DNA from 4 places in the Variovorax sp. YR566 genome. Region 2 is predicted to be linked to each of the others. Evidence: predicted binding sites of a transcription regulator. Region 2 holds the regulator's gene; each other region holds the start of a gene.
What was found. Region 2 encodes LexA, which represses DNA repair genes until DNA is damaged. Its sites were predicted from a motif close to ACTGTATNNNNATACAGT; they were not measured.

Region 1 (7,175 bases), 3.1 Mb from region 2:
TCCCCACTTTCCGCCGGTCGCCGAATCCAGACGCGGCGCTCGAATGTCCATGGCAACGGCGTGTTCGCCGTGCAGGACCTGGCCGAGGGCGAAACGCTGATCGAATACAAGGGCGAAGTCATCAACTGGAAGGAGGCGCTGCGCCGCCATCCGCATGACCCGGCCCAGCCGAATCACACCTTCTACTTTCACATCGACGACGGGCGTGTGATCGACGGCAACGTCAAGGGCAACGCCGCCCGCTGGATCAACCACTCGTGCGAGCCGAATTGCGAAGCCGACGAGGTCGATGGGCGCGTTTATATCAAGGCGCTGCGCAACATCTCCGCCGGCGAAGAGCTCAACTACGACTACGGCCTGATCATCGACGAGCCGTACACGCCGAAGCTTCTGTCCGAATTTCCTTGCTGGTGCGGCTCGGAGCAGTGCCGCGGCACGCTGCTGACGCCCAAGGACGATGAGGACGAGAAGAAGAAAAAGAAGAAAAAGAAGAAGGCTGAAAAGAAAAAGGCCGAGAAGAAAGAAGCCAGGAAGGCGGAAAAGAAGGCCGACAAAAAAGCCGAGAAGAAATCCGAAAAGAAGGCGGAGAAAAAATCCGCCAAGAAGGAAAAGTCCGCCGAGGACTGACCATGAGCAGCAGCACCTCGGCCGCCTGGTTCGAAGACCGGATCGCCGCGTCGGTCGCTCCGCTGCTGCCCGGCTTCGCGGTCGAGGCCGTGGCCGAAATCGATTCCACCAACACCGAGCTGATGCGCCGCGCGCGTGCCGGCCGCATCGAGCCCGTGCTGCTCGTGGCCGAGCGCCAGACCGCGGGGCGCGGCCGTCTCGGGCGGCCCTGGCAGAGCGCGCCACAACAGGAAGAGTCGGCCTCGCTGACTTTCTCGCTCGGCATGCCTCTGGCCCCGGCCGACTGGTCGGGCCTCTCACTGGCCGTCGGTGTCAGTGTGGCCGAGAGCCTCGATCCCTCGGGCACGCACAAGGTCGGCCTCAAGTGGCCCAACGACGTGTGGGTGAACGACTGCAAGCTGGTCGGCATCCTCATCGAAACCGCGCTGCCGTCCGCCGGCCGCGCCGATGCGCCGCGCTATCTCGTGATCGGCATCGGTATCAACATCGGCGCGCGTGAAGGCGACGGCATGCGTACGCCACCGGCTTGGCTGCGCCAGTGGCACCCTGAGGCCACTGCGCCCGAAGTGCTGCGCGAACTGGCCGAGCCGCTGGTGCGCAGCGTGCTCGAATTCGAGGCCAGGGGCTTTGCGTCCTTCGCCGAGCGCTTTGCCGCACGCGACGTGCTGCGGGGCCGCGAAGTGGTGCTCAGCGACGGCACCGCCGGCCTGTGCGAAGGCGTGGCCTGGGGTGGAGAGCTGCAGGTGCGCACCGACGCCGGCCTGCAGCTGATTTCCAGCGATGAAGTGAGCGTGCGCCCTCGCGGCATGACCCTCTGACACGTATGAAGCTGCGCCTGCTCCTCATCGTCCTGCTGCTGGCCAATGCCGGCTATTTCTTGTGGGCGCGCGGCGATCTTGCCGGCTTCGGCCTGGCTCCGGCCGCGCTGAACGAGCGAGAGCCGCAGCGCATGTCGCGCCAGATCCACCCCGAGTGGCTGCAGATCCGCAAGGAAGTGAAGCCGGGCGCGCCTGCGCCCTGACTCCCCTGGTCAATCAAGGTGCCGCTTCGCCCTCGAAGCGCACTGTGAACAGCGCGCCCGGCGGCTGCTTGCCGGGATGCGCATCCTCCAGCTTCACTTGCGCGCGATGCTGGTTCGCAATCTCCAGCACGATCGGCAGCCCCAGCCCCGAACCGTCGGCCTCGTTGCCGAGCACGCGGTAGAAGGGCTCGAACACCAGCTCGCGGTCGACCTCGGCGATGCCGGGGCCGTTGTCCTCCACCTGCAGCAGCAGCACGTGGCCGAAGGGGTCGGCCAGCACGCGCACGGTGATCAGGCCAGGGCGCTCCGGCGTCGAGGGCGTGTAGTTGATCGCGTTGTCGACCAGGTTGCGCACCAGCTCTTTCAGCAGCGTCGCGTTGCCGTCGAACATCACGCCCGGTGCGCCCGCTTCCGCGCCGTCGTAGCCCAGGTCGATGCGCTTCTCGATGGCGCGTGGCACCGCCTCGCGCACCACCTCGATGGTGAGCTTCGCCAGATCGCAGGGCTGGTGGTGCGCATTGGCGCTGTTGCCTTCGGCGCGCGCCAGCGACAGCAGCTGGTTCACCGTGTGCGTGGCGCGCTTGCTGGCGCGGCCGATCTGCTTGAGCGACTGCTTCAGCTCGTCGGCGTTGGCGCCTTCGCGCTGCGCCAGGTCGGCCTGCATGCGCAGGCCCGCGAGCGGCGTCTTCAGCTGGTGCGCCGCGTCGGCCAGAAAGCGCTTCTGCGTGCCGATCGAATCGTTGAGCTTGTCGAGCAGTTCATTCACAGACGACACCAGCGGCACCACTTCCAGCGGGACCGACGATTCGTCGAGCGGGCTCAGGTCGCCCGGGCGCCGCTCGCGGATGCGCGCCTCCACCACCGACAGCGGCTTGATGCCGCGCACCAGCGCCAGCCAGATCAGCAGCACTGCCAGCGGCAGGATGGCGAACTGCGGCAGCAGCACGCCCTTGATGATCTCGGCCGCGAGCACCGACTGCTTCTCGCGCGTCTCGGCCAGCTGCAGCAGCGTGGGCGGCACGTCGTCGGTGCCGCTGGCGATCCACATCGAGGCCACGCGTACCTCCTTGCCGTGCAGGGCGCTGTTGTGCAGGAACACCTGGCCGGCCGGCAGCGGCTCGTCGAGGCCGGGCATCGGAATGTCGCGCTCGCCGCTCAGCAGCGTGTCGTGGCCGTCGAGCAACTGGTAGTACACGTGGCCGGCGTCGTCGGCCCGCAGGATTTCGCGCGCCGATTGCGACAGCACGAACTGCGTATGCCCTTCCTTCACCGTCACCAGTTCGGCCAGGGCCTTCACGTTGTGTTCGAGCGCGCGGTCGAAGGGCGCGTTGGCAATGCCCTGCGCCACCAGCCAGGTGACGCCGATGCTCACCGGCACCAGCAGCAGCAACGGCGTGAGCATCCAATCGAGGATCTCGCCGAAAAGCGAGCGCTGCGCGCGCTGAAAGAGCTTCATCGCGCCGAGTCCTCCGGCGTGCCGCCGCCCGCGCGTGGCGGCTGCCGCGTCGTCGTCACTGGATCTTTTCGAGGCAGTAGCCCAGCCCGCGCACCGTCGCGATGCGCACCGGCCCCTTCTCGATCTTCTTGCGCAGGCGGTGGATGTAGACCTCGATGGCGTTGAGGCTCACCTCCTCGCCCCATTCGCACAGCCGGTCGACCAACTGGTCCTTGCTCACCAGCCGGCCGGCGCGCTGCAGCAGCACTTCGAGCAGCCCCAGTTCGCGCGCCGACAGCTCGATCATCTTGCCGTCGATGGTGGCCACGCGGCCGGCCTGGTCGTACACCAGCGGGCCGTGGCGGATGGCGTTGCTGGTGGTGCCCATGCCGCGCCGCGTGAGGGCGCGCACGCGCGCTTCGAGCTCCTGCAGGCTGAAGGGCTTGGCCATGTAGTCGTCGGCGCCGTGGTCCAGGCCCTTGACGCGTTCCTCGACGCTGTCGGCCGCGGTGAGCACCAGCACCGGCAGCTGCGAGCCGCGCGCGCGCAGGCGCTTGAGGATCTCGATGCCGTGCAGGCTGGGCAGCCCGAGGTCGAGGATCAGCAGGTCGAACTCGTCATGGGTCATGAGCGCGGTGTCGGCCTGCGAGCCGTTCGCCACGTGGTCGACCGCCGCGCCCGAGGTGCGCAGGCTGCGCAGCAGGGCATCGGCCAGCACCTGGTCGTCTTCGGCAATCAGAATCCGCATGCGTCACCTCCGGCCTGTTCGAGCGCCGAAACGGCGCCGTTCACATTTGTCTCTGGGGCGAGTCTAGCCCGCTGTGTAGGCTTCCAGTCCAATCGTTACCACGGTGGCGATCTCGTCGCCGACGCTGCTTCGGAACTCGCTCTCGGCCTGCGTCACCGCGCTGCGGAAGGCGTCTAGCCAGGCCAGCCCGTCGGCGGTGAAGAGCACGCGCCGCGCCCGCGCGTCGAGCGGATCGGGCCCGCGCGTGACCAGGCCCCAGGCTTCGCACTGGTCGACCAGCGCGCCCATCGCTTGCTTGGTCATGCCGGCGCGCTCGGCCAGTTCCGTGAGGCGCGAGCCCTCGCGCGCCAGGTGCCGCGTGATGTGGATGTGCGCCGCGCTCACCTGCGCGCGCGCCGCGAGGTTCGACAGCGCCAGCGGCACGTCGACGTCGTGCGCCATCAGCTCCAGCACGCGCTCGTCGAAACGGCGCATGGCGTGGCCGAGCAGGCGGCCCAGGTGGGTCTGGCGCCAGGCATCGGGGTCGGTCGGGAAAGCGGCTTCGGCCATGGCGGCAAATGGTAAAGCAAACTGACCAAAAAATGGGTTTACGCCAACCCATCAGCCTCTACACTACTGTTCAAGCATCCAGCCTGTAGTTAAAAGCAGATCGGATGAAACCCAACACAAACCGTTGATTTTCAAGGAGTTTCCACATGGACGCAGTCGTCAAGGGCGCAAGCATCTCGGTCGCCAACAGTGAAAAAGCCAAGGCGCTGCAAGCCGCGCTGGCCCAGATCGAAAAGCAGTTCGGCAAGGGCACGATCATGCGGCTCGGCGAAGGCGAGGCGCTCGAAGACATCCAGGTGGTTTCCACCGGCTCGCTGGGCCTGGACATCGCGCTGGGCGTCGGCGGCCTGCCGCGCGGCCGCGTGATCGAAATCTACGGCCCGGAATCGTCGGGCAAGACCACGCTCACGCTGCAAGTCATTGCCGCCATGCAGAAGCAGGCCGGCACCTGCGCCTTCGTCGATGCCGAGCACGCGCTCGACGTGCAATACGCCCAGAAGCTCGGCGTGAACCTGTCCGACCTGCTGATCAGCCAGCCCGACACCGGCGAGCAGGCCCTTGAAATCGTCGACTCGCTGGTGCGCTCCGGCGCCGTCGACCTGATCGTCATCGACTCGGTCGCCGCGCTCACGCCCAAGGCTGAAATCGAAGGCGAAATGGGCGACTCGCTGCCCGGCCTGCAGGCCCGCCTGATGAGCCAGGCACTGCGCAAGCTCACGGCCACGATCAAGAAGACCAACTGCATGGTCATCTTCATCAACCAGATCCGCATGAAGATCGGCGTGATGTTCGGCTCGCCCGAAACCACCACCGGCGGCAACGCGCTGAAGTTCTACGCCTCGGTGCGCCTGGACATCCGCCGCATCGGCACCATCAAGAAGGGCGACGAGGCCATCGGCAACGAAACCAAGGTGAAGGTGGTGAAGAACAAGGTCTCGCCCCCGTTCAAGACGGCGGAGTTCGACATCCTGTTCGGCGAAGGCATCAGCCGCGAAGGCGAGATCATCGACATGGGCGTGACCGCCAAGATCGTCGACAAGTCGGGCGCCTGGTATGCCTACAACGGCGAGAAGATCGGCCAGGGCCGCGACAACGCCCGAGAGTTCCTGCGCGAGAACCCCGAGCTGTCGCGCGAGATCGAGAACAAGGTGCGCGAGTCGCTGGGCATCCCGCTGTTGGCCGCCGATGCCGGCGCCACGCCAGAGAAGCCGCAGAAGGCTGCCAAGGCCGAGAAGGCCGACAAGGGCGAATAAGCCAGAGCGCGGCTCCCCGGGGGCCGCGCGAGCGACCCCCGAATGGCATTCAACGCCCCGTCCCTCAAAGGCCGCGCACTGCGCCTGCTGAGCCAGCGCGAACATTCGCGCGCGGAGCTGGAGCGCAAGCTGGCAAAGCATGAAGAAGAGCCCGGCACGCTGGCGAAGGCGCTCGACGAGCTGGCAGCGAAAGACTTCATCAGCGAGCCGCGCGTGGTGGCCTCTGTACTCAACCAGCGCGCTGCCCGCTCGGGCGCGCTGCGGGTAAAGCAGGAGCTGCAGGCCAAGGGCATCGCGCCCGAGGCCATCGCAGAAGCGGTGGCCAGCCTGCAAGAGACGGAAGTCGAACGCGCCACGGCCCTGTGGCGCCACCGCTTCGACGCGCCGCCCGCCGACGCGAAGGAGCGGGCCAAGCAGATGCGATTCCTGATGGCGCGCGGTTTTTCGGGCGCCGTCGTGTCCAAGGTACTCAGGAGCGATTTCGATGAAACCGACGAATGAAGACCACGCCGCGCAGTCCCGCGTCATCACTCAGCGCGTGCAGTGCGAATGGCGCCGCGCCTATGTGCTGGCGGCAGATCCGAAGCGCTTGCCCGACTGGGCCAGCGGCCTCGCCAAGAGCGCGCTGGTGCCGCATGGCGACCACTGGATCGTGCGCACGCCCGAGAGCGGCGAGGCCCGCATGCGCTTCGCGCCGCGCAACGATCTCGGTGTGCTCGACCACTGGGTCGCGCCCGAAGGCGTGCCCGAGGTCTACCTGCCGTTTCGCGTGATCGGCGTTGCGCCGGACGCCTGCGAGCTGCAGTTCACGCTGCTGCGCCAGCCGCACATGGACGATGCGGCCTTCGAGCGCGATGCGCAGTGGATCGCCCGCGACCTGCAGGCGCTGCGCAACCTGCTCGAAGCAGACTGACTGACCGACTCAGCCGCGCACCACGATCGGAGCGAACTTGCGCCGCGCCTTCAGCTGCTCGGCATCCCACTCGATGCCCAGCCCCGGCGTCTCCGGCGCCACCGCATGGCCGCCTTCGATGCGCAGCCGGCTCGTCGTGAGGTCATCGAGCTGCGGGATGTATTCCACCCAGCGCGCATTCGGCACCGCTGCGCACAGGCTCACGTGCAGCTCCATCAGGAAGTGCGGGCACATCGCGATGTTGTGCGCCTCCGCGAGGTGCGCAATCTTCAGCCACGGCGTGATGCCGCCCACGCGCGCCACGTCGGCCTGCACGATGGAGCAGGCGCCCTGCTGGATGTATTCCGCGAACTGCGACGGGTGGTACATCGATTCGCCCACCGCGATCGGCACGCTGGTGCTCGCCAGCAGCTGCGCGTGCCCGCGCACGTGCTCGGCCGGCATCGGCTCCTCGAACCATGCCAGGTCGAGCGGCGCGTACTGGCGCGCACGGCGAATGGCCTCTGCCACGGTGAAGCTCTGGTTGGCATCGACCATCAGCTCGAAGTCCGCCCCCACGGCCTCGCGCACGGCCGAGAGGCGCGCGATGTCCTGCGCCACATGCGGCTTGCCGACCTTGATCTTCGCGC
Region 2 (7,175 bases):
CTCGAACTCTCAGGCGAGCGCTTCGCCCGCCATTTGAACGCCCTGCGCAAATGATGACCCCCACGCTTGCCACTGCGTGTGCTGCGCTGCCCCCCGAGGGGGCCGCCGCCTCCTTGGGGCGGCCCGGCGGAGGCTTGTCATGACCCGCGCCCGCATGCAGTTCCGCCACGGCGCTCGCGACGAGCCGGAGATCAACCTGATCCCGTTCATCGACGTGCTGCTGGTGATCCTGATCTTCCTGATGCTGTCGACCACCTACAGCAAATTCACCGAGATGCAGCTGCGGCTGCCCACGGCGGACGTCGACGCGCAGCGCGACTACCCGAAGGAAGTGATCGTGGCGGTATCGGCCGACGGCCGCTACTCGATCAACAAGACCCCGGTGGCCGACCGCAGCGTTGAGACCGTGACGGCCGCCCTCGCCGCCGCGGCCACCGGCGGCAAGGACAGCGTGGTGATCATCAGCGCCGACGCGACCAGCCCGCACCAGGCGGTGGTGACGGTGATGGAGGCCGCGCGCCGCGCCGGCCTGATGCAGATCACCTTCGCCGCACAGTCGACGGCGCAAGCCGGGCACTGAGTGCCTTCCGACAGCAGCAGCGGCAACACGGGTTCGCCGTCGGCTTCGCGGCTGCAGAACGCCTGGTTGCGTCGCGGCCCTCTGGCTTGCCTGCTGTGGCCGCTGTCGCTCATCTACGCTGCGCTTTTCGCTGTGCGTGGCTGGCTCTATCGCGTGGGGTGGCTGCGGACTGAGCGTGTGCGCGTCCCGGTGATCGTGGTCGGCAATGTGATTGCGGGCGGGGCCGGCAAGACTCCGGTCGTCATGGCTGTTGTCCGGCATCTGCAAGCTCGGGGATTTCGGGTCGGCGTGGTGTCGCGCGGCTATGGCCGCCGCACCGATGACTGCCGCGAAGTGCTCGGCGACAGCGATCCGCAGGATGTCGGCGACGAGCCTGCGCTGATTCACCATGCCACAAGGGCGCCGGTGTTCGTGGCACGCCAGCGCATCGATGCTGCGCGGGCGCTGCTCGAGCGGCATCCGGCCACGCAGGTCATCGTCAGCGACGATGGGCTGCAGCACCTGGCGCTCGCGCGCGACATCGAGATCTGCGTGTTCGACGACCGGGGCATCGGCAACGGCTGGCGGCTGCCCGCGGGTCCGTTGCGCGAAGCCTGGCCACGCCGATGCGATCTGGTGCTGCACAGCGGGGCACAGCCGGCCTTTGCCGGGGGCTATACGGCCACCCGGGCTCTCGCGCACGATGCGTTGGGCAGTGACGGGAAGCGTGTGCCATTGGCTGCCCTTGCGGGCCAGCCCGTGACCGCACTGGCGGCGATCGCACGGCCCGAGGCCTTCTTCGACATGCTGCGCGCGCGCGGCCTGACGCTCGCCGACACCATTGCATTGCCCGATCACTTCGATTTCGAGGATTGGCAGCGCCCTGCTGGCACTGCGCATACCCTCATCTGCACCGAAAAAGACGCCATCAAACTGTGGCGCAAGGCGCCCGATGCGCTGGCCGTGCCGCTGGAGTTCGCGCCCTCCGCGGATTTCTTCGCCGCGCTCGACGCAAAGCTATCATCGCTCGATGGATATCAAGCTGCTTGAACTGCTCGTCTGCCCCGTCACCAAGGGGCCGCTGACCTGGAACCCCGAGAAGCAGGAGCTCTGCTCGCGCAGCGCGCGCCTTGCCTATCCGGTGCGCGACGGCATTCCGGTGCTGCTCGAAAACGAAGCACGCACGCTCTCCGACGAAGAGCTCGGGCTGTGAGCTTCACCGTTCTGGTGCCGGCGCGCCTGGCGTCGACACGGCTTCCCAACAAACCCCTGGCCGACATCGCCGGCGTGCCCATGGTGGTGCGCGTGGCGCAGCGCGCCAGCGAATCCGGCGCGGCGCGCGTGGTGGTCGCCGGCGACGATCCTTCCATCATTGCGGCATGCCAGGCGCACGGTGTCGAGGCCATCCTCACTCGTCAAGACCATCCCAGCGGCACCGACCGGCTGGCCGAGGCCTGCGAACTGCTGGGCCTTGACGGCGACGATATCGTCGTCAACGTTCAAGGCGACGAGCCGCTGATCGACCCCGCGCTGATCGACGCCGTCGCATCCACGCTCGCCACCCATGCGGAAGCCGCGATGAGCACGGCCGCCCACGAGATCGACTCTGTCGGCGACTTCATGAACCCCAACGTGGTGAAGACCGTGCTCGATGCACAGGGCAACGCCATGTACTTCAGCCGCGCACCAATCCCGTGGTGGCGCGACGGCTCCGCCAACGGCGCGGCGCCTGCGGTACTGCCCACCCCTGCCCCGCTGCGCCACATCGGCATCTACGGTTATCGCGCGGGCTTCGTGCGGCAGTTTCCGTCACTGCCACCGGCTCCCGTCGAGGCGACCGAGGCACTCGAACAGCTGCGCGCGCTGTGGCACGGCCATCGCATCGCGGTACACGTGAGCCATGTCGCGCCCGGACCGGGCATCGACACGCCCGAAGACCTGGCGCGCGTACGCGCCGTCTTCGCCGCCGCGCCCCCCGCCTGAGGCGCCCTCATGCCTGCGCGGGCGGCTGGAATTCTTCGAGGGCACGCGTGCTATCCTCGACGCAACTCCGCCTTGCCCAGCCCTCGGGCCGACGCTCGGCGCGACACAAAATCTAAGAACCGTCCGAGGACACCATGAGACTAATTTTGCTGGGCGCGCCCGGGGCGGGCAAAGGCACGCAAGCGGCCTTCATTTGCCAGAAATACAGCATTCCCCAGATTTCGACCGGCGACATGCTGCGCGCCGCCGTCAAGGCCGGCACGCCGCTCGGGCTACAGGCCAAGGCCGTCATGGACGCAGGCGCCCTCGTCAGTGACGACCTGATCATCAATCTCGTCAAGGAACGCATTGCGCAGCCCGATTGCGCAGCCGGCTTCCTGTTCGACGGTTTCCCGCGCACCATCCCCCAGGCCGACGCCATGAAGGCAGCTGGCGTCAAGCTCGACTACGTGCTCGAAATCGACGTGCCCTTCGGCGACATCATCGAACGCATGAGCGGCCGCCGCTCGCACCCGGCATCGGGCCGCACCTACCACGTCAAGTTCAATCCGCCCAAGGTGGAAGGCAAGGACGACGTGACCGGTGAAGACCTGATCCAGCGCGAAGACGACAAGGAAGAAACCGTACGCAAGCGGCTCGACGTGTACAGCCAGCAGACACGCCCGCTGGTCGACTACTACTCCGCCTGGGCCAAGACCGACCCGGCCGCCGCGCCGAAGTACCGTGCCATCAAGGGCGTGGGCACGGTTGACGAGATCACGCAGCGTGCGCTGGCTGCACTGAGCAGCTGATCCTGATCTGATTTCCGAAACCGCCCCTTCAACGGGGCGGTTTTGTTTTCACCCCAGCAGTTCCAGCATCAGCGCGATGCGCGCCTTCACGGGCGTCAGCGCACCCGCATCGCGGAGCTGATCCCCGGCCTTCGGCAGGATGCGTCCATTCGCGCAGCGAGTAGCTCGAACCACCACGACGCCCGCGTCCTGCGCCTTGAGCGCTGACGCTTCCAACGCATGGTGCAGGGTGCCGTTGCCGGTGGCGGCGAGGACCAGCCCGCGCACGGGATCGGCGGCATTGGGCTGCAGTAGCGCTTCGATCACCGCGCCGCTGGCGCCGGCATGGCTCATGACGATCTCGACGCGGGGCCACTGCACGCTGGTCGCCTCGAAGAGCTTCGACGCCTGCGACGCCGATCCCTCAGGCCACTCCCGGACACGGCGTACCTCTCCTTCCTCGACGTAGCCGACCGGCCCCGCATCACCTGAAGCAAAAGCATCGAGTCGGTAGGTGTGCACTTTCTGGATGTCGATGCCGCTGTGGATTGCGCCGGCGCACACCACGGTCACGCCCCGTGCGCCTTCCGTCGCGGCAACGCTGATGGCGTCGCGCACGTTCTGCGGTCCGTCGGGCGCCAGTGCGGTGGCCGGGCGCATCGCGCAGGTGAGCACCACGGGCTTGGACGGAGCCAGCACCGAGTGCAGGAAGAACGCCGTCTCTTCGAGCGTGTCGGTGCCGTGCGTGATCACCACGCCCGCCACGTCGGCCTGCGCCAACCAGTGTGCACAGCGTCGGGCCAACTGCTGCCAGATGTCGAACGACATGTCCTTGCTGTCGACCTGCGCCACCTGCTCTGCCTCCAGAGCGACGCCCTCGGGCGCCTCGATCCCGCCCAGCAGATCGGCAACGCCCACCTGCCCGGCGGTGTAGCCGATGTTGTCGCCGCTGCTGGCTGCCCTGCCGGCAATGGTGCCGCCCGTTCCCAAAACCACCACACGACGGCGCACTTCAGGCGAAGAGGAATTGACCATGGCTTGTCAACTTTTAAAAACTGGTTAAAAATACAGGTACTGGATATCTAGCCAGTGCCGCAAGGAACCACATATGCAGTTCGCCGTGAAGCTTACAGCCCGCCAGCAGCAGATCCTGGACCTCATCCAGAGCGCCATCGCACGCACTGGTGCGCCACCCACGCGCGCCGAAATCGCCAATGAGCTCGGGTTCAAGTCGGCCAATGCCGCCGAAGAGCACCTGCAGGCACTAGCCCGCAAGGGCGTCATCGAGCTGGTGAGCGGCACTTCCCGCGGCATCCGCCTCAAGGGCGACGCCCTGCGCTCTCTCAATGAAACGCGCCACCGCGAGGGCGGCCAGTTCTCGCTCTCGCTGCCCGGCATGGCCCAACTGGCGTTGCCGCTCATCGGTCGCGTCGCAGCCGGCTCCCCCATCCTCGCGCAAGAGCACGTCGACCAGACCTATTACGTCGAGAACACGTTGTTCCAGCGCCAGCCCGACTACCTGCTCAAGGTGCGCGGCATGTCGATGCGCGACGCCGGCATCATGGATGGCGACCTTCTCGCGGTGCAAGCCACCAAGGAAGCGCGCAACGGCCAGATCGTGGTCGCGCGCCTGGGTGACGAAGTGACCGTCAAGCGCCTGAAGCGCAACAAGCAGGTCATCGAGCTGCACGCCGAGAACCCCGACTACCCGACCATCATCGTCCAGCCCGGCGAGCCTTTCGAAATCGAAGGCCTCGCGGTCGGGCTCATCCGCAACACCATGCTGATGTAGGCCCCGAGGCCTGCTTTCCGCAACCTCCCTCTCCGGCAGCAACAGGTGGCGGGCGTATGGCGAAGAGTCGCCATCACCCTGTCGCGGCCGATTCAAGAAATCCTGCCTGTGTTCAACCTCATACTTTTTTGGAGTTCACATGGGAATCGCCCTCCTCGCCATCGCTGATTTCTGGATGCCGCTGCAATCGCTGGCCAGCCGCCTGATGCCGGCACGCCGCCCACACCGCAGGGATCACCTCGACGCAGCTGAAACCTCGGCCGGATTGCGTTATGTGGCTGTACGCCCCGCCTGCACTGCCCGCTCCAGCGGCACTGCAACGCCCACAGCACCGGCGCGCCCGTTGCGCGTAGTCCGCGTGGTCGACGGCAAGGGCCAGCAGCACAGCAACCGCGTCGTGATCTCTGGCCGCATGGCCGACGTTTGCGCCGAACTCGACCGGCTGGCAGCACTCGAAACCGCCGAAACCATGGCCACGGCCCCGCGCTCGACACGCCTGCATTGAGCCCGAACACCCCTGCGAGCGGCTGTGGGGGCGGGTATCCAAACGTTCACGGGCACGACATTCCAATGCTGCGAGGCACAATGGCACGCTATGAACATTGTGATCCTCGACGATTACCAGGACGCCGTGCGCAAATTGCGCTGCGCCGCCAAGCTGGACGCGTACGCGGCCAAGGTCTACACCAACACGGTGAAAGGCATCGGGCAACTATCGGTCCGCCTCAAGGATGCCGACGTGATCGTGCTGATCCGCGAGCGCACCCATATCTCGCGCCAGCTGATCGAGAAGCTGCCCAAGCTCAAGCTCATCTCGCAGACCGGGCGCGTCGCCGGGCACATCGACGTCGCGGCCTGCACCGAGCGCGGCGTGGCGGTGGCGGAAGGCTCGGGCTCTCCGCAGGCGCCTGCGGAGCTCACCTGGGCGCTCATCATGGCTGCCATGCGCCGGCTGCCCCAGTACATCAGCAACCTCAAGCACGGTGCTTGGCAACAGTCAGGCCTCAAGTCGGCCTCGATGCCGCCCAACTTCGGGCTCGGCTCGGTACTCAAGGGCAAGACGCTGTGCATCTGGGGCTATGGCCGCATCGGCCAGCTGGTCGCGCGCTATGGGCAGGCCTTCGGAATGCAGGTCGTGATCTGGGGCCGTGAAGCCAGCTGCGCCAAGGCCCGCTCCGACGGCTTCCAGGTCGCGCAGAACCGCCACGAGTTCTTCGCCGCTGCAGACGTGCTGTCGGTGCATCTGCGGCTCAACGAAGAAACCAACGGCCTCATCACGCTGGAAGACCTCTCGCGCATGAAGCCGACAGCGTTGTTCGTCAACACCTCGCGCGCCGAACTGGTCGAAGCCGACGCCCTGCTCGCCGCACTCAACCGCGGCCGCCCCGGGCTGGCCGCCATCGACGTGTTCGAAAGCGAACCGCCGTTGCAAGGCCACGCGCTGCTGCGCCTCGAGAACTGCATCTGCACGCCGCACATCGGCTACGTCGAGCAGGAAAGCTACGAGAGCTATTTCGGGCAGGCCTTCGACAACGTCGTGAGCTACATCAACGGCAACCCCACGAACATCGTGAATCCCGGCGCGCTGCAGGTCCGCCGGTGAGCCGGCCGGCGCCACAGGGTGCGCTCTGGGCGTTGCTCGTCGGCAATTTCGTGATCGGCACGGGCGTGATGGTGGTGCCCGGCACCCTTAACGAGATCAGCGCATCGCTCTCGGTCACGGTCGCCACCGCAGGGCAACTGATCACGGCTGCCGCGGCGGTAATGTGCATCGGCGCTCCGTTGCTGGCCGCTGCGGTCGCGGGCTGGGACCGTCGGCAGCTGCTGGCCATCACCCTGCTCTGGTACGCCGCCGGCCACGTTCTCTGTGCGCTGATGCCGAGCTTCGGCGCCCTGCTGCCGGTGCGCATGCTCACGGTGATCGCGCCGGCCATCTTCACGCCCCAGGCTGCGGCCTGCGCCGGCATGCTGGTGCCGCCCGAGCATCGCGGACGCGCCGTCACCTTCGTCTTCCTCGGCTGGTCGATGGCATCGGTGCTGGGCTTGCCCATCGGCGCGCTGATCGGTGGGC
Region 3 (7,175 bases), 3.3 Mb from region 2:
ATCGGCGGCTCCAGCGTGACGATGCGGGCGATGCGCCGCGCGCAGTCTTCCTCGCTGCCGCGCGTCAGGTAGGCCACCTCGCGGGCGCCGAGGATCTGCACGCGGTACGGGTGGATGTAGTTGAGATAGCCAACAAGGTCGGCCGCCGACTGGGCGCGGCTGATGACTTCGGGGTCGAACTGGCGCTCTGAAGCACCGAGCCCCGCGAGCCATTCCCAGCGGAGCGAACCGCGGAACTCCTCGAACATGGCATCGGCGCTGATGACGGTCGGCTTCATGCGTTCAGGAGACGGCGCCCGGCGCCGGCATTGGATGAGTGACGGGAAGAAGTGCCGCGCAGCTTATCAGCAGCCGCACGCGCCGACACATGCGCTCAGGCGACTTGGGTCGACTGCCAGCCGGCAATGAGGCCGTGCAATGCAGAAGCGTCGGTGCTGGACTTGATCTGCTCGCGCAGGCTGGCGTCGCTCAGCAGTTCGGCGATTTCCGAGAGGATTTCGAGGTGCTTCTGCGTGGCCGCTTCGGGCACCAGCAGGAAGATCAGCAGCGCGACGGGTTGCTCGTCGGGTGCGTCGAAGCCGATGGGGTTGGCCAGCTGGAACACCGCGGCCATCGGCGCCTTGAGGCCCTTGATGCGGCCATGCGGAATGGCAACGCCGTGGCCCAAACCGGTGGAGCCGAGGCGCTCGCGGGCAAACAGGCTGTCGGTGATGAGGGCACGGCCCAGACCGTGAAGGCTTTCGAACAGCAGGCCGGCTTCTTCGAAAGCACGTTTCTTGCTAGTAGCGTCAACGCTCACAAGCACTTGAGCGGGCGGCAGGATGGACGCGAGGCGATTCATGGTGGGTGCAGAGCGGGGGCGATTATGCACCCGCTTGGTAAAAACCCCCAGTCCCCCTATTTACTTTCTGTCTACATGTTGTCCTGAGGCCTCGTGCTTCCCTCTGGGGGCTTGCCAAAGCCCTACCGCAACAGTCGGAAAACAAAAAGCCGCCCGAAGGCGGCCTTGATGCGAGCTGGGGGCTCTTACATCACGCGCTTGGGCGCCGCGTGATGGTGGTCCTGCAGGCGATCCTTGTGGCGCACCACCTGGCGGTCGAGCTTGTCGACCAGTTCATCGACCGCAGCGTAGAGATCAGCGTGGCTCGACTCCGCGAACATGTCATTGCCCTTGACGTGAATGTTGCACTCCGCCCTTTGGCGGCGTTCCTTTTCCTTCTGCTTTTCCACCGTGAGGATCACCTTCACATCGACAACCTGGTCGAAATGTCGGGTGATCCGGTCCAGCTTGCTCGTGACGTAGGTGCGCAAGGCAGGGGTGACGTCGAGGTGATGACCGCTGATCGTCAAATTCATGAATGACCTCCTGGAATTGACGGTTGGGGAAATGGCCGCGCTACGGAATGCAGCGTGGCCGGCGAAAAACGGGAGTTTTGAGAGGGGGAACGCGGGGAAGGGAAGAAGAGGAAAGAGGGGTGGGTCGATTCACTATGCCCAAGCTGTCACGGTATTGCAATACCTGAGTTGCCCGGGGTTTTGCGGCTTCGTGCGCAGCTTTTCACACGCTAGCGAATCAATAGCAGCTGGCGCTCGCGGGGCAGGCGATGCGGCGCTTCGGGAACAAATGTTTCAGCCTCGGTCCACGTGTGACCCTGCCACCGGAAGGGCCAGCGGCCCGCTCAGCGATTCAGCGCCAGGCCGCGCGCATCCGGTTGCGCAGGTCGATCACCGCGCTCGGTGGCGGCACGGCCGGCGGGCGCACCGGCGCAGGCGGCCAGGTCTGCTGCTCGAAGCCTTCGAGATCGGCATCGGCGATGAAGCGCGTGCGGTTGGCATACAAGTGCCGGTCGCCGCGCGCCGCCTGCTGCGTGATGTGGAAGCGCTGCGGTATCAGCAGGTGCAGGTGGTCGCGCGCCCGGGTCATTGCCACGTACAGCAGCCGGCGCTCTTCTTCCAGCTCGTGCGCGCTCTGCGCTACGTCGGCCGGCAGGCAGCCGTCGACCACGTTGAGCACGTGCACCGAATTCCACTCCTGCCCCTTGGCCGAATGGATGGTCGAGAGGATCAGGTAGTCCTCGTCGAGCAGCGGCGGGCCCGGACGGTCACTGGTGGCTTCGGGCGGGTCGAGCGTGAGTTCGGTGAGGAAGCGTTCGCGCGAGGCATACCCGGCCGCGAGCCGCGCCAGTTGCTCCACGTCTGCGCGCCGCACGCCGGAGGTGTCTTCGTACAGCCGCTCCAGGTGCGGCAGATACCAGTCCATTGCCAGCTCGACATCGGCCGGCCACTTCAGCGCGGGTGCGCGCAAGGCGGCGTAGGCCTCGGCAAAGTCGGCCCACTGCGCGCGTGCCGCGGAAGGCGGCACAAAGTCGCGCACCGCTGCGGCGGGGTCGGCCGCCTGGTCCATTGCATCGAGCAGGCGCGCGCCCGTGACAGGGCCGATGCCCGGGATCAGCTGCGTCACGCGAAAGCCCGCCATGCGCCCGCGCGGGTTCTGCGCAAAGCGCAGCACCGCGAGCAGGTCTTTCACATGCGAGGCCTCGAGAAACTTGAGCCCGCCGAACTTCACGAACGGGATGTTGCGCCGCGCCAGTTCGAGTTCGAGTGCCGCGCTGTGCGTCGAGGTGCGGAACAGCACCGCCTGCGACTTCAGTGCGAGCCCGCCCTCGCGGTGCGCCAGCACCTTGTCGGCCACCCAGCGCGCCTGCCCCGCTTCGTCGGGCACGAGCACCAGCAGCGGCTTGCCGGCCGAGGGCTTGTCGGTCCACAGCGTCTTGGCATGCCGCTCGGCCGCATGCGCGATCACGCGGTTCGAGACATCGAGGATCGGCTGCGTCGAACGGTAGTTGCGCTCCAGCGTGACCACGCGCGCGGCCTGCGTGAACTGCGACGGAAAGTCGAGGATGTTGCGCACCGTCGCGCCGCGAAAGGAATAGATCGACTGCGCGTCATCGCCCACCACTGTCACGCCGCGCCCGTCGGGCTTGATCGCGAGCAGGATCGAAGCCTGCAGCAGGTTGGTGTCCTGGTACTCGTCGACCAGCACGTGGTCGAAGCGCTCGCCGATGTGCGCAGCCAGCGCGGGCTCCGCGGCCATCTCAGCCCAGTAGAGCAGCAGGTCGTCGTAGTCGAGCACGTTCTGCCGCTGCTTGGCCTCTACGTAGGCGCCGAACAGCTTCTTCAGCTCGGCCTCCCATTCATCGCACCAGGGAAAGGCCTCCTTCAGCACATCGGCCAGCGGCGCGCGCGTGTTCACGCAGCGCGAGTAGATCGACAGGCAGGTGCCCTTGCGCGGAAAACGATTGACGGTGGAAGACAGGCCCAGCTCGTGACGCACCAGCCCCATCAGGTCTTCGGCATCGCCGCGGTCGTGGATGGTGAAGTTCTCGTCGAGGCCAATCTGCGGCGCGTACTCGCGCAGCAGCCGCGCGCCGATGCCGTGGAAGGTGCCGGCCCACGGCAGCGCGGGCGGGGCTTCGGACTTCAGGCCGAGCGCACGTGCCAGCGCCTGGCCTGCGCGGCGCTCCATCTCCTGCGCGGCACGGCGCGAGAAGGTCAGCAGCAGCAGGCGCTGCGGATCGACACCGCGGGCAATGAGGTGTGCGACACGGTGCGCCAGCGTGCTGGTCTTGCCCGAACCGGCGCCGGCAATGACGAGCAACGGCCGCTCGTCACGCTCGGCAATGGCTGCTCCCACCCCATGTTCGACCGCCGCGCGCTGCGCGTCGTTGAGCGTGGCCAACGCGGCGGCCAGGCGCTCGGCCTGGGTCTTCGCGGCAGCGGAAAAAGCGGGGAGCGCAGCAGTCTGCATGGGCACGACTTTACTGTATGCCCGTCCAGTCCAGCCACCGTGCTGCCATGTGGCCGGTGACATAATCGCGCCTCGCTGCAACCGGAGATTCTTCCCAATGGAAACCGCCCCGTCTCGGCAGCTTTCAACTCCCTTTCACTGACGCGTTTTTCTTAGCGCACGTCGGGCCCGGGAATTGAAAGCGCCCCTCCCTCGCCCATCGTTCAGTCATTCCCGGGAGTGAGCCAATGCTCAACATCTTCACGCTCGCCAACGGCCGCCTCGTTCAGGAAGAAATCGAGGCGCTCGAAGAGCTCTCCAAGTTTCAGCCGATCTGGGTCGACCTCGAGTCGCCCACGCTCGAAGAAAAGCGCTGGATCAAGCAGTACTACGGCCTGTCCATTCCCGAAGACGCGATGGACGAGGACATCGAGGAGTCGGCCCGCTTCTACGAAGAAGACAACGGCGAGCTGCACATCCGCTCCGACTTCTTGATCGACGACGACGAAGACCCGCGCACCGTGCGCGTGGCCTTCATCCTCAACCAGCACAACACCGACCTGCGCAGCCGCGGCGTGCTGTTCTCGATCCATGACGAAGACGTGCCCGTGTTCCGCCTGCTGCGCATGCGCGCGCGCCGCGCACCGGGGCTGATCGAAGACGCCAAGGAAGTGATGCTCAAGCTCTTCGACGCCGACGCCGAATACTCGGCCGACACGCTGGAGAACATCTACGACGAGCTCGAAGTGGCCGGCAAGAAGGTGCTCTCGGGCAATGTCAGCGACGAGCTGGCCGGCGAAGTGCTCGGCGCCATCGCGCGGCAGGAAGACTTGAACGGCCGCATCCGCCGCAACGTGATGGACACGCGCCGCGCGGTCAGCTTCATGATGCGCAGCAAGATGCTCAACGCCGAGCAGTTCGAGGAAGCCCGGCAGATCCTGCGCGACATCGAGTCGCTGGACAACCACACGGCCTTCCTGTTCGACAAGATCAACTTCCTGATGGATGCGACCGTCGGTTTCATCAACATCAACCAGAACAAGACCATCAAGATCTTCTCGGTGGCCAGCGTCGCGCTGCTGCCGCCCACGCTGATCGCCAGCATCTACGGCATGAACTTCAAGTTCATGCCGGAGCTCGACTGGGCCATGGGCTATCCGTATGCCATCGTGCTGATGGCGGCGAGCGCGCTGGTGCCGATGTGGTACTTCCGCCGGCGCGGCTGGTTGAAGTAGCAGCCAGTACAGGGCGCCGCAAGGGGCGCCGGGTGCTAGAGTGGCTGCCGGCCCAGCGCCGCCCCCCGGAGAGCCCCGTGCGCAGACTTCGTTTCCTCACCAACCGCCATCGCGCGCCGTCGACCAACACCGCGCTCGGCCTGCTGCTGGCCTTCAATGCCGGGGCCGTCAACGCGGGCGGGTTTCTCGTGCTGCACATGTACACCTCGCACATGACCGGCTTTGCGTCGCAGCTCGCGGACGGCATGGTGCTGGGCAACGCCACGCTGCTGCTGAACGCGCTGGGCGCGATCCTGGCGTTCCTGAGCGGCGCCGCGGTGTGCGCGGTGCTGGTGAACTGGGCGCGGCAGCACCGGCTGCACGGCGTCTATGCGCTGCCTCTGCTGCTGGAAGCCGCGCTGATGTTTCCGTTCGGACTCGCGGGTGCCATCACGCTGACCTGGGCAACGCCATTCGCAGTGCCGCTCACGGTGCTGCTGCTGTCGTTCATCATGGGCCTGCAGAACGCCGTGGCGTCGAAGACCTCGGGTGGCAGCACGCGCACCACCCACATGACCGGCAACATCACCGACATGGGGATCGAGCTGGGCAAGATGCTCTACTGGAACCGGCGCATGCCGTCGACACCCCTGCCGGTGCGCCACGACCGCAGCAGGTTGCGCCGCTGCGGCGGGCTGGTCGGCATGTTCGTGCTTGGGGGAACGGTGGGCGCGCTCGGCTTCAAGCACGTGGGGTTCGTCTGCGTCGTGCCGCTGGCCGCCCTGCTGCTGGTGCTGTCGATCCCGCCCCTGCTTCGCGACCTTCCGCATTGGCGGCGGGCCACGCCTTAGCTCAAGCCCTTTTCGCGTCCCGACCGGCCAGCCACGCGTTCACGAGCGCGAGGCTGTAGCGACTCGCGACCTCGGCCACGAACCGTGCGAAGTCGCCATGCGCCTCGTCGTCCGCGCGATCCGAGATCGTCCGCATGGCCGCGAATGGCACGCCGTAGCCGTGACACACCTGCGCCACCGCAGCGCCTTCCATCTCGACCGCGAGTGCGTCGGGCAAGCTGAGGCGCAGCGCTTCGCTTTCGGCGGCGGTCGAGACGAAGCGATCTCCGCTCACCAGCAAGCCGCGATGCACCTTCGGCGACTGAAGGTCGAACTCGTCGACAGCCTCTTGCCCCACCAGAGCCACCGGATCACGCAGCGTCACTTCGGCCACACCCGCCAATGCGTCGCTGATCGCAGCATCGGCCGTGAAGCGCGAAAGGCCCAGCAGCGGCACTTCGTATTTCGGAAAGATGGGCGAGGCATCGAGGTCGTGCTGCAGCAACTGCGTGGCAACGACCACGTCGCCGACATTCACCCCCGGCGCGAGTCCGCCCGCGACGCCGGTGAAGACGATGGCCCCGACGGCAAATCGCTCGAGCAGCATCGTGGCCGTGACCGCCGCCGCAACCTTGCCGATGCGCGACAGCACCGCGACCACAGGCTGGCCATGCAGATGGCCGACCCAGAAGTCGCGCCCGGCGATGCGCACGCGCTGCTCGTCGGGCATCTGCGCGAGGAGCGCACTCAGCTCCTCGTGCATTGCCGCGACGATGGCGATGGGCGCGGCCACCTGTTACTTGATGTCCACGCCGTAGAAGGTGTGGCGCCCGAACGGGCTGAGCTTGAAGTCGACCACTTCCTTGCGTACCGGCTTCAGCTGCACCGCATGCGCAATCGTGAACCACGGCGCCTGCTCCTTGAAGATCAGCTGGGCCTTCTTGTAGAGCGCGTCGCGGTCGGCCTGCTTGGTCGTGCTCTTGGCCTTCACCACGAGGTCTTCATACGGCTGGTAGCAGAACTTCGAGATGTTGCTGCCGCTGGCCGACTTGGCCGAGGCGCAGCCCAGCAGCGTGTACATGAAGTTGTCCGGGTCGCCGTTGTCGCCGGTCCAGCCCAGCATGCCCATCTGGTGCTCGCCGGCCTGCAGGCGCTTGCGGTACTCGCCCCACTCGAAGCTCTTGATCTCAGCCTTGACGTTGATCTTGGCGAGGTCTGCCTGCATCAGCTCGGCAATGCGCTTGGCGTTCGGGTTGTACGGGCGCTGCACCGGCATGGCCCACAGGTCGGTCGAGAAGCCGTCGGGGAAGCCGGCCTGCGCCAGCAGCTTCTTGGCGGCTTCGG
Region 4 (7,175 bases), 940 kb from region 2:
GCCATGTCGACGAACGCCGAGACTGCCAGCGGCCGCTGCTGGCGGCTGGGATAGACGACGCTCAGGCCGCGGCCCGCCCGCATGTATTGCGGCAACACCGGCACCAGCCGGCCGGCGGCCACCTCCGCCGCCGTGAGGATCGACGGCAACGCGACGATGCCGAGTCCGGCGCACGCGGCCTCGCGCAGCGCCACTTGCATGTTGCTGGTGAAGGCCCCTCTCACCCGCACCTCTTCTTCCACGTCGTCAGGCCCCTGCAGGCGCCAGGTGGTGAAATTTCCGGTGTCCGGCGGCTGTGTCACGCACGCGTGCCTGCTCAGCTCCTCCAGATTGGTGGGCGCACCATGCGCCGCCAGATAGGCGGGGCTGGCAAGAAGGCCCCCGTAGCTCGCGAAGATCCTGCGAGCCACGTAGCTCGAGTCCGGCAGGGGCCCGATGCGAAACGCCACGTCGATGCGGTCGGTGATGAGGTCGGCCGGGACGTCGCTGAGAACGAAATCGAGCTGTACCAGCGGGTGCGCGGCGATAAAAGCCGACACCCATTCCATCTCGAAGTATTCGAAGAAGCTGGCCGAGGCCGCCACCCGGATCGGGCCGCTCGGCGCCTGGCTGCCCGCGACGTGCGATTGCCCTGCTTCGATCAGTTTCTCGACCGCCGGGCCGCATCGCTCATGAAAGGTCTGGCCCGCACTCGTCAGCGTCAGCTTGCGGGTCGAGCGCTGCATCAGCCGGGTGCCCAGGCGCGCCTCGAGTTGCTGGATGCGCCGGCTCACCGTTGCCGATGGCATACGCAGCTGCCGCGCCGCCTCGGCAAAGCTGCCAAGGCGCGCAACTTGCACGAACATTGCGACTTCGTTCAGGTCGAGCACGGAGATTCTTTCCTTGAATGCTGAATGCAATACGCTTGCGGCGTGGAAGGTCTTAATTACGTATTTGCTATCAATCGATCACCGATTTGCAATCATTCAAATCCATCCAGATTCATGAATTCCCGCTCATCGCGAGGGAAAATGAAGTCAAGACTGAGCAGCAACTGACCAATTGGCATTGGCAGAGGATTTGTCGGATAAAGTCGCAAATCGGTCGTTGTTGCGGCAATATTCAGGGATTGCGTCTTGGTTATAGACAATAACCAGTAGTTAATCTAATCCATTACCCACCACCAAGGCGGGCTGGCCACAACCTTTCAGTTCCGATTCGCATGCAAGCTTTTCCCAATGCAGATGCCTTGCGCGATCCGCGCTCCCTGGACGACCTGCTCCTGTACCGGCTGTCGCGCGCGGTGCGTGCCTGCAGCGGCATGGCAACCCGCCTGGTCGAAGGCGGCTTCGGCATCACGCATCGCGAGTGGGGAATGATCGGCATGCTCGCGCAGATCGGCGAGATCACCTCCTCCGCATTTGCCGAGCGCCTGCAACTGGACCGTGTGCGCACCTCGCGCGGCCTGCGCAGCCTCAGCGAGAAGAAACTGGTGGAGCGGCGCCAGGATGCGCAGGACGGCCGCGAAGTACATGTGCGCCTGAGCTCCACCGGCCGCGAGCTCTGCGACGCGCTGTTTCCGCGGGTCGCTCGCCTCAACATGGATCTTCTCGACGGCATCGACGCGGAGCACCTCGACATCTTTCTCGAGTGCCTGCACCGGCTCGAATTGCGCGGCAGGGAACTGAGCGCGCTGGGCGTGGTCCCGGAAAAAGCCGACCGCCGCTCGGGCGGCACGCGCCATCGATGGCCCGAGTGCGCGCCTGAGTACGGCTAGAACAAGTTGCCCTGCCCCGCAGCCCCAGGCGGCCGGAACGCGGTGACATCCAGCGGAATGCGCTCGCGGTTGTAGCCGAGGCGGTTCGTGGCCTTCTCGAAGCGCTGGTGGATCAGGTCGGCCCACAGGCCCGAGCCCTTCATGCGCGTGGCGAAGTCGGCGTCGTAGTCTTTGCCGCCGCGCATCTCGTGGATGCGCGCCATGATGCGGTCGGCGCGCTGCGGGTAGTGCAGCATCAGCCATTCCTTGAAGAGTGGCGCCACCTCCCACGGCAGCCGCACCACCGTGTAGAAGGCGCTGCGCGCGCCGGCCTCCCACGCGGCTTCGAGCACCTGCTCCATGTCTTCGGTCACGAAGGGAATCTGCGGCGCCACGCTCACGCCGACCGGCACGCCGGCGTCGGTCAGCGTGCGGATGGTGCGCAGCCGGCGATGCGGCGCAGCGGCGCGCGGCTCCAGCTTGCGGGCGAGTTCGCCGTCGAGCGTGGTCACGGTCACGTATACGGCCACCAGGTGGTCGGCCGCCATGGGCGCGATCAGGTCGAGGTCGCGCTCGATGGCGCTCGACTTGGTGACCAGCGCAAACGGATGCCGCGTTTCCTGCAGCAACTCGATGATCGAACGCGTGAGCCGCAGATCGCGCTCGATGGGCTGGTAGCAGTCGGTGGCAGTGCCGATGGCGATGTAGCTGGGCTTGTAACTCTTGCGCCCGAGCTCGGTGCGCAGCACCTCGACGATGTTGCGCTTGGCGATGAGCTTGGTCTCGAAGTCGAGTCCGGGCGAGAGATTCAGGTAGCTGTGCGTGGGCCGGGCGAAGCAGTAGATGCAGCCATGTTCGCAACCGCGGTACGGATTGAGCGATCGGTCGAAGTAGATGTCGGGCGAGTCGTTCCCGTTGAGCACCGACTTCACGTCCTCGAAGCGCACCTCGGTGGCAATGGGCTGGAGCTCATCGGCCTCGGCCACGCCTTCTTCGAGCGTGCCCCAGCCGTCGTCGAAGGCGTCGCGCTCGTCCTTCGAGAAGCGATGCGCGATATGCGTGGCCGCGCCGCGGCCCTTGATGGCGTGAATGGGGATCCGGGCAGCTGGCATGGCAACTCCTTCGAGGCTGGATTTACTGTTTATTCATACAGTATTCCACTGATTCACTGTTGTTGCCAGTTTTTAAATTTCTCTATTGACAGAAATTTCGTAAATCCTAAACTCGACGCCATGGAACTCACCGACATTCAACGCAAGTTCGTCCTGCACTGGGGCGAAATGGGCTCCATGTGGGGCGTCAACCGCACCGTCTCGCAGATCCACGCCCTGCTCTTCGCACACGGCAAGCCGATGAACGCCGAGGAGCTGTGCGACACGCTCGGCGTCGCCCGCTCCAACATCAGCAACAGCCTGAAGGAGCTGCAGGCCTGGAATCTCGTGCGCGTAACCCACACGCTGGGCGACCGGCGCGACTATTTCGAGACCAGCGTCGACGTGTGGGAGCTGTTTCGCACCGTCGTGCGCGAACGCAAGGAACGCGAATTCGACCCCACCGTACGCGTGCTGCGCGAACTGGTCTCCAGCCCCGACTTCCAGAAAGAACCGGCCGATGCACAGGACCGCATCCGCTCCACCATGGAACTCATGGACAAGCTCGCCACCTGGGCCGACGAAATGCTGCGGCTGTCGCCCGGCACGCTCGACAAGGTGATGACGCTGGGCGCGAGCGTGCAGAGGTTCGTGCGCGGCGATACCGCTGCGACCGGCAAGGGCGGCAAGGACGAAGACCCGGACGCGCACCATGCCAGCCTGCCGATGATCTGAGCCCTTTTTTTGCCCTTTAGTTTCTGTTTTGACAGAAATATCGAGAACCAAAAGCAGCATGAGCCACACCGCCCTTCCTGCCTACCCGCTCACGATCTACTTCGACGCAAGCTGCGTGATCTGCTCGGCCGAAATGGGCAGCCTCAAGGCGCGCGATGCGGGGGGCCGGCTGCAACTGGTCGACTGCTCGCCGCTGGCGTTCAGCAGCGGCCCGGCTCCGCGCGACGCGCTGATGGCGGCCATCCACGCATCGGACGCCGAAGGCCGGGTGTTCGTCGGCGTGCCCGCGATCCGCATCTGCCGCACAGCTGTCGGCTTGTCGAGCGGGAGCTTCCTGCTTGACCTGCCGATCGTCGCGCCGCTGGCCGACCGCGCCTATGCACTGCTGGCGCGCAATCGCTACCGCATTCCGCGCTGGCTGGCCGCAAGGCTCGCCGGGCGTGTCGCGCCTTCCTGCGACGACGGCAACTGCCGCCTCTGAGAACCAACGAACAAGCAACCACCGAGGGAATCGCCATGCCCACCGTCTTCCAGCCCGACTTCCGCGCGCCGCACGAAACGCCCCTGCGCACCCCGGCAAGCCACGCCAGCGCGCCCATCACGACCGAGGACACGCAGGACTACTTCACCGAAGTAGCGACCGACTACAGCGCCTGGAGCCCTAGCTACAACATGCACTTCGGCTTCTGGCGCGCGGGCCTGAACCCGCTGCGGCGCGAAGGCATGCTGGTGGAGATGAACCGCGCGGTCGGCCGTGCGCTGCGGCTCGGCGACGCACAGCCCGGCACCGCGCACCGCCGCTGCGTGATCGACATGGGCTGCGGCGCCGGCGCCACCGCGCGCACGCTGGTCGGCGACGATCCGTCGCTCTACGCCATCACCGTGACCAACGTCGCCGTGCAGAACCGCATTGCCGCGAAGCTCGACGCCGCCGCAGGCGTGGCCGACCGCATGGCGCACCTCGAAGCCGACTACACACGCACCGGCCTGCCCACCGCGCAGGCCGATGGTGCATGGGCCGTCGAAAGCGCCTGCTATGCCGACGGCACCGCCAAGGCCGACTTCATCCGCGAAGCCGCACGGCTGCTGAAGCCCGGTGCGCGGCTGGCTGTTGTCGACGGCTTTCTGCTGCGGCCCCGGCCCGGCCGCCTGGCAAGCTGGCTGCACCGCCTGTGGGCCGACAGCTGGGCCGTGCCCACGCTGGCCGTGCGCGAAGACTTCGTCGCCGCGCTGGGCGAGCACGGCTTCGACGACATCGAGGTGAAGTCGCTGCGCTGGCGCGTGGCGCCCAGCGCGCTGCACATCCCGGTGCTGGCCACCCGCTTCACGCTGGCCGAGCTCTGGAAGGCGCGCGGCAAGCTCAGCCCGTGGCGGCGCAAGCACATCGTGGCCAGCTACTGCGCGCTCGCGCTGGGCATGTTCTGGCGCGACTTCGACTACTGCATGGTCACGGCGAAGCGCCGTGCCGACTGACAGAACGAACAACACAAGCACAACGAGGAGAAGAGGTTTCCACATGAGCAACGACAACGAAGAAAGCAGGCTCTCCGAGCTCGCCCCCGCCGAGCAGGCCGAGCCCCGGCGCCGCATGCCCTTCGCATGGTTCTGGCCGATCCTGGCGGGCGCGCTCGTCGCGCTGGTGCTGCGTGTCGTCTTCAGCGGCGGGCCTGGCCAGCGCTTCTCCCCGATGCTCGGGTCGTTCGTGTACTTCGTGCCCGCCGTGTGCGGCGCGGTCACGGTGTACCTGGCCGAGCGCATCGAGCGGCGCAGCTGGGGCTACTACCTCTGGGCGCCCTGGGTGGCGACAGCGCTGTTCGTCACCGGCACGCTGGCGGTGTTCATCGAAGGCATCATCTGCGCCATCGTCATCATTCCGCTGTTCGCGGTGATGGGCAGCGTCGGCGGCCTGGCAATGGGCATCGTGTGCCGCATCACCAACTGGCCCAAGCCCGCGCTGTACAGCTTCGCCCTGATGCCGCTGCTGCTCGGCGGCATCGAGCCGCAACTGCCCAACCCGGACCAGTTCTCGAACACCTCGCGCACGCTCTTCATCGCCGCGCCGGCCGAGCGCGTGTGGCACGAGCTCAATGCCGCGCGCGACATCCGCCCCGCCGAAGTCGGCGACGCATGGGCCTACCGCATCGGCGTGCCGATGCCGGTGTCTGGGGTGACCGTCGACACGCCCGAGGGCCGCGTGCGCCAGGTGCAGTGGCAGAAGAACGTGCACTTCGAAGAAATCGTCACCGAGTGGCAGCCCAACCGCCTGCTGAAGTGGCGCTTTCGCTTCTCGCCCGACTCCTTCCCCGCCGGTGCGCTCGACGACCACGTGATGATCGGCGGCCAGTATTTCGACCTGCGCGACGCCACCTACACGCTGACCCCGCGTGAGGGCGGCACCGAGCTGCGCGTAGAAGTGTCGTGGCGCCTGAGCACGCGCTTCAACTGGTATGCGGACCGGGTCATGCAGATGCTGCTCAATGACGCCTCGGAGAACATCCTGCGCTTCTACAAGGCGCGCAGCGAAGCCACGGCAACGGCGGCAGCAGGATGACGATGCAACCCGTCTTCCAGCAGGCGCTCGGCCCCGCGTGGGACCGGCTCGGCGACGTCATCCGCCGCCACTACACGATGACGCCGTTCTCCGGCGACTACGTGTGCGTGCGCGGCACAATGAACGAGGTCTGGCACGCCCCCTGGGCCGCGCTGCTGATGCCCTTCGGCCGGCTGTTCGGCGCGCTCGTTCCGCACCAGGGCACGAATGTGCCGATCGAGGTGCACTACCGCTGCCACCCCGACGACGCCAATCTCTACTGGGACCGTGTCTTCCACTTTCCGGGAAAGCCGCCCTTCCATTTCCGCTCGCACATGGAACACGATGCGAAGCAAGGCAGCGAGGTGATCGAGTACGTGCGCTTCGGCATCGGCATGCGCCTGGCAGTGAGCGCAGAAGACGGCGCGGTGGTGTTCCGCGACATGGGCTACATCTGGCGCATCGCGGGGCTGCGCATTCCGCTGCCGCTGGGCCTCTTTCTCGGCACCGCCTATGTCGAGGAGCGGCCCGACCCCGCCGATGCCGACCACTTCACCATGAAGATGCTGCTGCGCCACCGCTGGTTCGGCGACGTGTTCCGCTACAGCGGGCGTTTTCACCTGGGCCCGCGGTTAGGGCCACAATGAGCGCACCATGCCACGCCGCCCCGAAAACCTCTACGCCCAGTACCACGCCCACGTCTATTTCGCGCCCGACACGGTGGCGCAGGCGCGCGCCCTCTGCGAGCGCGCGGGCCACGAGCTGATGGTGGTGGTCGGCCGCGTGCACGAGCGGCTGGTGGGGCCGCATCCGCACTGGAGCTGCCAGCTCGCCTTCGACGCCGCCGAGTTCGACCAGGTCATCGGCTGGCTCGACGCCAACCGCAACGGCCTCGACGTGTTCGTGCACGGCGTGACGGGCGACGACTTTGCCGACCACACAGCCCATGCCATGTGGCTGGGCGAAGAAAGCGCGCTCGACCTGCGGATGTTCCGCCACTAGGCCTTTTCTTCGACCCCGGCGCCGTGCACCTTGAAGAAGGTCGCGCCCTCGACCTTCTGGCCAATGGCCTTCTCATAGGCCG

Region 1: the regulator LexA is predicted to act here: its motif matches at 4,463-4,480, upstream of recA (recombinase RecA).
Region 3: the regulator LexA is predicted to act here: its motif matches at 3,821-3,838, upstream of ACTG4X_RS03640 (ATP-dependent helicase).
Region 4: the regulator LexA is predicted to act here: its motif matches at 2,872-2,889, upstream of ACTG4X_RS23770 (PA0069 family radical SAM protein).

What each region holds. Positions count from the first base shown of each region.
Region 1 covers NZ_CP197092.1:12,459-19,633, reverse strand. The annotation lists gene ACTG4X_RS00125 (SET domain-containing protein) at 1-627, shown strand, start outside; gene ACTG4X_RS00120 (biotin--[acetyl-CoA-carboxylase] ligase) at 630-1,445, shown strand; gene ACTG4X_RS00115 (sporulation protein) at 1,451-1,648, shown strand; gene ACTG4X_RS00110 (sensor histidine kinase) at 1,662-3,104, opposite strand; gene ACTG4X_RS00105 (response regulator transcription factor) at 3,160-3,831, opposite strand; gene ACTG4X_RS00100 (MarR family winged helix-turn-helix transcriptional regulator) at 3,895-4,380, opposite strand; gene recA (recombinase RecA) at 4,527-5,633, shown strand; gene recX (recombination regulator RecX) at 5,676-6,134, shown strand; gene ACTG4X_RS00085 (polyketide cyclase) at 6,118-6,546, shown strand; gene ACTG4X_RS00080 (mandelate racemase/muconate lactonizing enzyme family protein) at 6,556-7,175, opposite strand, start outside.
Region 2 covers NZ_CP197092.1:4,117,101-4,124,275, forward strand. The annotation lists gene ACTG4X_RS19305 (MotA/TolQ/ExbB proton channel family protein) at 1-54, shown strand, start outside; gene ACTG4X_RS19310 (ExbD/TolR family protein) at 155-580, shown strand; gene lpxK (tetraacyldisaccharide 4'-kinase) at 581-1,609, shown strand; gene ACTG4X_RS19320 (Trm112 family protein) at 1,590-1,772, shown strand; gene kdsB (3-deoxy-manno-octulosonate cytidylyltransferase) at 1,769-2,542, shown strand; gene adk (adenylate kinase) at 2,677-3,333, shown strand; gene ACTG4X_RS19335 (asparaginase) at 3,382-4,347, opposite strand; gene lexA (transcriptional repressor LexA) at 4,421-5,104, shown strand; gene ACTG4X_RS19345 (hypothetical protein) at 5,244-5,609, shown strand; gene ACTG4X_RS19350 (D-2-hydroxyacid dehydrogenase family protein) at 5,700-6,707, shown strand; gene ACTG4X_RS19355 (MFS transporter) at 6,704-7,175, shown strand, end outside.
Region 3 covers NZ_CP197092.1:767,157-774,331, reverse strand. The annotation lists gene hprK (HPr(Ser) kinase/phosphatase) at 1-278, opposite strand, end outside; gene ACTG4X_RS03650 (PTS sugar transporter subunit IIA) at 374-841, opposite strand; gene hpf (ribosome hibernation-promoting factor, HPF/YfiA family) at 1,027-1,356, opposite strand; gene ACTG4X_RS03640 (ATP-dependent helicase) at 1,688-3,808, opposite strand; gene corA (magnesium/cobalt transporter CorA) at 4,036-5,022, shown strand; gene ACTG4X_RS03630 (YoaK family protein) at 5,100-5,852, shown strand; gene ACTG4X_RS03625 (5'-methylthioadenosine/adenosylhomocysteine nucleosidase) at 5,854-6,624, opposite strand; gene ACTG4X_RS03620 (ABC transporter substrate-binding protein) at 6,628-7,175, opposite strand, start outside.
Region 4 covers NZ_CP197092.1:5,056,187-5,063,361, forward strand. The annotation lists gene ACTG4X_RS23760 (LysR family transcriptional regulator) at 1-869, opposite strand, end outside; gene ACTG4X_RS23765 (MarR family winged helix-turn-helix transcriptional regulator) at 1,202-1,756, shown strand; gene ACTG4X_RS23770 (PA0069 family radical SAM protein) at 1,753-2,847, opposite strand; gene ACTG4X_RS23775 (GbsR/MarR family transcriptional regulator) at 2,968-3,561, shown strand; gene ACTG4X_RS23780 (thiol-disulfide oxidoreductase DCC family protein) at 3,620-4,042, shown strand; gene ACTG4X_RS23785 (SAM-dependent methyltransferase) at 4,078-5,034, shown strand; gene ACTG4X_RS23790 (SRPBCC domain-containing protein) at 5,078-6,112, shown strand; gene ACTG4X_RS23795 (DUF4166 domain-containing protein) at 6,109-6,738, shown strand; gene ACTG4X_RS23800 (DOPA 4,5-dioxygenase family protein) at 6,746-7,093, shown strand; gene ACTG4X_RS23805 (Rieske 2Fe-2S domain-containing protein) at 7,090-7,175, opposite strand, start outside.